Regions from separate parts of the Brevundimonas sp. AC546 genome, predicted to be linked through region 1. Evidence: riboswitches for the same ligand, from Rfam matches in the RefSeq annotation. Region 1 holds a riboswitch; the other holds the start of a gene.
What was found. A riboswitch is a leader RNA that binds a small molecule or an ion and turns the genes downstream of it on or off. The one in region 1 is predicted to bind glycine.
Positions count from the first base shown of each region.

Region 2: it holds a riboswitch for glycine, as region 1 does, so the genes downstream of both, gcvT (glycine cleavage system aminomethyltransferase GcvT) here and ACZZZD_RS12715 (TonB-dependent receptor domain-containing protein) in region 1, are expected to answer to the same signal.

Region 1 is NZ_OZ409849.1:2,581,545-2,584,918, forward strand. Features, by position in the region: gene ACZZZD_RS12705 (response regulator transcription factor) at 1-174, opposite strand, end outside; gene ACZZZD_RS12710 (ABC transporter substrate-binding protein) at 258-1,331, shown strand; glycine riboswitch at 1,539-1,626, shown strand; gene ACZZZD_RS12715 (TonB-dependent receptor domain-containing protein) at 1,801-3,374, shown strand, end outside.
Region 2 is NZ_OZ409849.1:2,969,649-2,973,022, reverse strand. Features, by position in the region: gene ACZZZD_RS14725 (alpha/beta hydrolase) at 1-978, opposite strand, end outside; glycine riboswitch at 1,084-1,181, shown strand; glycine riboswitch at 1,186-1,271, shown strand; gene gcvT (glycine cleavage system aminomethyltransferase GcvT) at 1,327-2,439, shown strand; gene gcvH (glycine cleavage system protein GcvH) at 2,611-2,976, shown strand; gene ACZZZD_RS14710 (hypothetical protein) at 2,983-3,374, shown strand, end outside.

The sequences.
Region 1 (3,374 bases):
GTCGATGTCGGGCAGGCCGATGTCCAGGATCGCCGCGTCGAAGACCTCGGCGCTCTCGAGCTGCAAGGCCTGCTCGCCGCTGTCGATACAGCTTGCCTCGAATCCCGCCTCATGAAGACTGACCTCGAGCGAATGCCGCAGCGCCTTGTCATCTTCGACGACGAGTATTCTCATGGCGACAAGACGGGGCGACGGATCATGAGCGACACCATAACCAGAAAGCCGGAGCGGTGAAGACGGATCGACGACATCTGCTGATGGGTCTGGCTGGAGGCGTGGCCGGATTGGGTGCCGGCTGTTCGTCGGAGCCGGAGGGGGCGGGCACGGCGCAGCGTGTGCGCTGGCTGGCGCGTCGCGAAGGGGCGCTGCACATCCTGACCAATACCAGCCTGATGGGACCGGTGCTGGAGGCCTTTCGTCGTCGATGGCCCGGGATCAGCGTGCGTCTCGAAGACATAAACTCCACGCGGATCGCCGAACAGGTTCGTGTGCTCGCGGATACGGGGCGGGACGGGCCGGATCTGGTCTGGAGCACGGCGATGGACGTGCAGGTCAAGCTGATCAACGACGGCTATGCCCAGGCGTACAAGTCCCCGCACCGGGCGGCGATGCCCGACGGGTCGGTGTGGCGCGATCAGGGATATGGGCTGACCGCCGAGCCGATCGTGTTCGCCTATAACAAGGGCCATCTTGCGGGTGATGCCGTGCCGCGCAGTCACGCGGATCTTCTTCGGTTGCTGAGGGTCCGCCCGGAAATCTTCGACGGCCGCGTCACCCTGTATGACGCCGAACGCAGCGGCGTGGCCCTGATGCAGTTGTCGGCGGACGTGCAGATTTATCCCGACGCCTGGCCGTTGATGGAGGCGCTGGGCGCGCAGCGTCCGCGACTGGACACCTCGGGGCAGAGGATGATGGGCCAGATCGCCGATGGGCGGATGGTGTTCGCCTACAATATGAACCGATCCTACGGCGAGTCCTGGGCCGAGCGTGTTCCTCAGATCGGACTGATCACGCCTGACGACTATCATCTGTCCGTTTCCCGTGTGGCCTTCATTCCACGCAACGCCGCTCATCCGAATGCGGCGCGGCTGTTCCTGGACTTCCTGCTGTCGCGCGAAGGACAGCGGGTGATCGGCGCGCTTGGTGTTCGGCCGGTGCGCGACGATGTCGATGCGCCTCTGCGTCCCGCGTCGCCCGGCGTTCGGCCTATCCGTGTGGGTCCGGCCCTGCTCGCCAATCTGGATCAGGCGCGCCGTGCGACCCTGCTGAAGCGCTGGCGCGCCGCGACGCGTCCTGGCGTCAGGGCACCCTCGGATCCTGCCGCGCCCTGAGCGTTCCTGTGGATAAGTCCACAAAGTCCGAAACCCGCCTTTCTGTCACGCTGCCGTCACGGCCGCACGAGCCGCCCTTCGAGCGCGGCCATAAGTGACTGCACTTGATCCCGAAGAGCAACGAAATGCGAACGGAGCGCTTCGAACGGCAATAAAATTGCGGCTTTCACCTATTTGACACCGAGCCTGGGGTCGATCTTACTCAGCTTCAGCAAGGCGGGAGAGATCGGCTCCGGCCGACGCCGAAGGCGCAACCGCCCCGGAAACGCTCAGGCAAACGGACCGTCTTGCTGAAGGAACGCTGGAGAGAAGGACGGGTCCGGGGGATCCGCCCTCGCCGAAGGAGAAACGGGTCGCAAGGCCCCGAAGCTCTCAGGCCTGATGACAGCGGGGGCGAAACGGCGCCGCAGAGCGTCGCTCGCGTCAGACACCCCTGGGGAGGGGCGTCATCTTTATGAGGACCATCGCCTTGTCTCGTCTCAACCGCCATCTGACCACCTGCTGCAGCGCCATCGCCCTTCTTTCGTGCGCCGGGATCGCTCACGCACAGGACGCCCAAACTGCTCAAGAGGCCGCCGCCTCGGTGGACGACATCGTCGTCACCGCGTCCCGGATCGACCGGGCCGGCTTCCAGGCGCCCACGCCCACCATCCATCTGACGGCCGAGGATCTTTCGGTCGGCGCGCGCCAGAACATCGCCGCCGCGCTGAACGACATGCCTCAGTTCAAGGCCAGCAGCTCGCCCCAGACGACCGGCACCAACACCGGCGCGGGCAATGCGCCGGTCGACCTGCGCGGTCTGGGCATCAACCGAACGCTGGTCCTGATCGACGGGCGTCGGGTGTCGAGCGAGAACGACCTCAACAGCATTCCGTCCGTTCTGGTGAAGAGCGTCGACGTCGTCACCGGCGGCGCATCCGCAGCCTGGGGCTCGGGCGCCGTCGCCGGCGTGGTGAACATCGGCATCGACCGCTTCTTCACAGGCGGCAAGCTGGGCGCCGAATACGGCATCTCGTCCTTCGATGATGCAGAACAGCAGCGTTTCGAGGCGGCATGGGGCACGCCGTTCGCCAACGGTCGCGGTCATTTCGTCATCGGCGGCGAATATCTGGACAACGACGGCGTCGTTCCCAAGACCTCGCGTCCGGCGATCGGTCGCTGGGCCCAGGTGTCCGACGGCGCGGGCGGGTTCGTCACCGTTCCCAACGTCGGCTTCTCGAACGCGGCCTACGGCGGTCTGATCATGTCCGGCGTGAATGCCGGACAGGTGTTCAATCCCGACGGCACGTTGCGCCCCTTCAACTACGGCACGGTGGTTGGCACGAATACCGTCGGTGGCGAAGGACCGTCGAACGATGACCTCAGCCCCCTGGTCACGCCCCAGCGTCGTTACGCCGGTCTGGCCAGCGCCACCTACGAGCTTTCCGATAAACTGCGCCTGACCGCCGACGTCCGTCACTCGCGGATGTGGAACAACTACATCTGGTTCGGCGACCACAACCGCGGCAATCTGACGATCAAGAACGACAACGCCTTCCTGTCGACGGCGATCAAGCAGCAGATGGCGGCGGCGGGCCAGACCTCGTTCACCATGGGCCGCTTCAACTCCGACCTGTCCTATTCGACCATCGACTTCGAGCGGGTCACGACCCAGGCGACCATCGCTCTGGATGGCGAGTTCGGCGACAACTGGCGCTGGGGCGCCTATTACAGCCACGGCGAATACGAGAATAATATCGACACGCCCGGCTTCCTGCTGACCACCAACTACGCCCAGGCGGTCGACTCGGTCATCAGCCCCGTCACCAATCAGCCCGTCTGCCGCGTGACCCTGACCAACGCCAACTCCGGCTGCGTGCCGATCAACCTGTTCGGCTTGGGCGCGCCGTCTCAGGAAGCCATCGACTACGTCACCGGCACGCCCCAGCAGCGCACGACCACCAAGCTGGATGTCGCCGGCGTCAGCCTGCGCGGCGAGCCCTTCAGCCTACCTGCGGGGGATGTGTCGATCGCCGTCGGTCTGGAGGCCCGCAAGGAGCAGAC
Region 2 (3,374 bases), 390 kb from region 1:
CGCCATCGCATCCGGCAGCACCATCGCCATGCCGAAGAACTCGTGCGTCGAGCCGTGGAATGTCTTGTGGCGCACATCGACGCCCGCCTGTTCCAGCTTCTCGGCCAGCAGTTCGCCCTCGGTGCGCAGCGGATCGATCTCGGCGCAGATGACGGTCGAGGACGGCAGGCCGGCCAGGTTCGCCTTCTCGACGATGTTGATGCGAGAATCCTGAGCGTCGGCTTCATTGGCGAAGATGTGCTTCACGAACCACTGCATCATCGGCTTGTTCAGCGGCTTGGCGTCGGCGTTCTCGACATAGGACTCATTGTCCATGTCCACCCCCGCGACCGGATAGACCAGTACCTGATGCTTGGGCGCCGGCAGACCGGCGTCGCGCGCCATCATCGACACGCCGATGGCCAGGTTGCCGCCGGCGCTCTCGCCCATGACCGCCACCTTCTGCGGGTCGCCGTTGAAGCTCTGGGCGTTGTCCAGCACCCAGCGATAGGCGGCCAGGGCGTCGTCGTGGGCGGCGGGGAACTGATGCTCCGGCGCCTGGCGATAATGGACCGAGACCACGATCACGTCGGCCATTTTGGACACGCCGCGCGGGCCGCCGTCATAGACGTCCAGATCGGCGATCACGAAGCCGCCGCCGTGGAAATAGACCACGACCGGGTGCAGCTTGTTCTCGGAATGGTCATGCGGCTTGTAGATACGGGCCTGGATTGGGCCGCCGGCGCCGGGAATGGAGATGTCGGTGATCTTGACGCCCAGGTCGTCGGCCTTCGGATCCTTTCCGGCCTTTCGCAGCAGGGAATGGACGGCGTCGGTCGGGGTCGGCTGCTGGCGCGCTTCGGCCGGCGACAGGGTCTCGATCGGCTTGCCGCCAAGAGACGCCAGTTCGTCCAGCACCATCTGCATCGGGCCGTCGGCCTTGGCGGGAGTGTCACGCGGCTTGTCGTTGTCGCCGAACAGCTTGTCTATAATCGACATTTTGGAATTCCTGGGTTTCGAAAGAGGGTTCTTAACGACAACCCGCCCCACGCATCCTTGTTCCCCGACCGCTTGACTTGGGGCCAGAGTCGATGCCTTAGGTCGAGCGCTCTCGCGGGAGAGTTCGGAGTCTGGAAACAGGCCTCGACGCCGAAGGCGCAACCGCCCCGGAAACGCTCAGGCAAACGGACCGCGACAGCATACGGACGCTGGAAAGTCGCTCTCGATGGGCGCGCCGACGGAGCAAGGCGACATGATTTGGTCGCCGGAATCTCTCAGGCTTCAGGACAGCGGGGGCGCGAGGACGGCGGAGCTCCGCCACAACACGCGACCGTGAAAGCCTGAACCATGACCGACCAGACCCTGAAGACGACCGCTCTGAACGCCGCGCACCGCGCGCTGGGGGCCCGCATGGTGGGTTTCGGCGGCTATGACATGCCGGTCCAGTATGAAGGCGTTCTGGCCGAGCACCGCTGGACCCGCGAACACGCCGGCCTGTTCGACGTGTCGCACATGGGCCAGTGCAAAATCACCGGCGCGGACGCCACCGCCCAGTTCGAACGTTTCGTGCCCGGCGACTATGAAATCCTGAAGGCCGGCAAGCAGAAATATTCGCTGCTGCTGAACAAGGACGGCGGCATCATCGACGACCTGATGGCCGGCCGTCCCGACCATGACGGGCTGTTCGTCGTCGTCAACGCCGGCAACAAGGACGAGGACTTCGCCTTCTGGGAGGCGAACCTTGAAGGCGACGCCAAGCTGACGGTTCTGGACCGCGCCCTGATCGCCATTCAGGGCCCGGAAGCCGCCGAGGTCATGGCCGCGCACGAGCCGATCCTGGCCGAGATGGGCTTCATGGAATGCGCCCGCCTGATGCTGTTCGGCGCCGACTGCTATGTCTCACGCTCGGGCTACACCGGCGAAGACGGCTATGAGATTTCGGTCCCGGCCGACCAGGCCGAGCGCATCTGGAACACCATTCTGGAAGACGCCCGCGTCAAGCCGATCGGCCTGGGCGCCCGCGACAGCTTGCGTCTGGAAGCCGGCCTGCCGCTGCACGGCCACGACATCGACCCGACCACCTCGCCGGTCGAAGGCGCCCTGACCTTCGCCCTGTCCAAGTCGCGCAAGGAACGCGCCGACTTCAACGGCGCCGAGCGGATCATGCACGAATTGGCCGACAGCCCCTCGCGCGTCCGCATCGGCCTGATCGTCAAGGAAGGCGCCCCGGCCCGCGAAGGCGCCGAGATCGCCGACATGGATGGAAACGTCATCGGCAAGATCAGCTCGGGCGGCCCCTCCCCAACCCTGGGCAAGAATATCGCCATGGGCTTCGTGCCTCCCGCTTTTTCCGAGCTGGGCGCGGACCTGAAGGTCATCGTGCGCGGCAAGACCGCCGCCGCCGAAGTCGTCGCCATGCCCTTCGTGGCGCAACGCTATTACCGGAAGCCGAAGGCGTAACGCCCTCTCCTTCCGTCACCCTAGGCCTTGTGCCTAGGGTCCAGAAACACCGACGCCCGCCGTCGGATCACGGCTTCCGACACCGGGAGTCTGGATCTTAGGCACAAGGCCTAGGATGACGAGTTAGAGACAACACAGCCTGCTCCGGCCGGCTTCATTGAGGACAGACAGATGAAGTTCACCAAGGATCACGAGTGGGTCAGCCTGGACGGCGACATCGCCACCGTCGGCATCTCCAAACACGCCGCCGACGCCTTGGGCGACGTGGTGTTCGTCGAGGTGCCTGAGGTCGGCAAGACCGTCGCCAAGGGCGACAGCTTCGCCGTGGTCGAGAGCGTCAAGGCCGCCTCCGACGTCTACGCCCCCGTCTCGGGCGAAGTGGTCGAGGCCAACGACGCCCTGTCGACCGCCCCGGAAACCGTCAACTCGGCCGCCGAGGCCGACGGCTGGTTCGCCAGGATCAAGGTCTCGGACGCCTCGCAACTGGACGCCCTGATGGACCAGGCCGCCTACGACGCCTTCCTCGCCAGCCTGTAAGCGCCAGTGTTCACCGTCTTCTTCCGCAACTCGACGACGACGCCGTCCCAGCCCGGTTTAGGCCAGCTGGTGCAGGCGGCGCTCGCCGAGGCGGGTGCAGAATGGACGGGCGTGGAAGCGGAGCTGCGTCTTACGGACGGCGCGGTCCTTTACCTGTTCGGCGAGGACCTGAGCGACGGCATGCTGGCGGAGTATCCGGTGCTTACCGATACCGTGGCCGAAGCCCTCTATCGTATCGCCGACCGGACGAGCGCCTTCATCATCGGCGATCTGTTCAATCCCGTCGCGCTACGAACCCATGCCAGCGATGGCGAAGTGCGGGTTGCGGACATGAATATTCTGGGCCCCGATACCATCAAAGGTCCAGAGCAGTTGTACGCCGCGCTAGCTGAACTTTC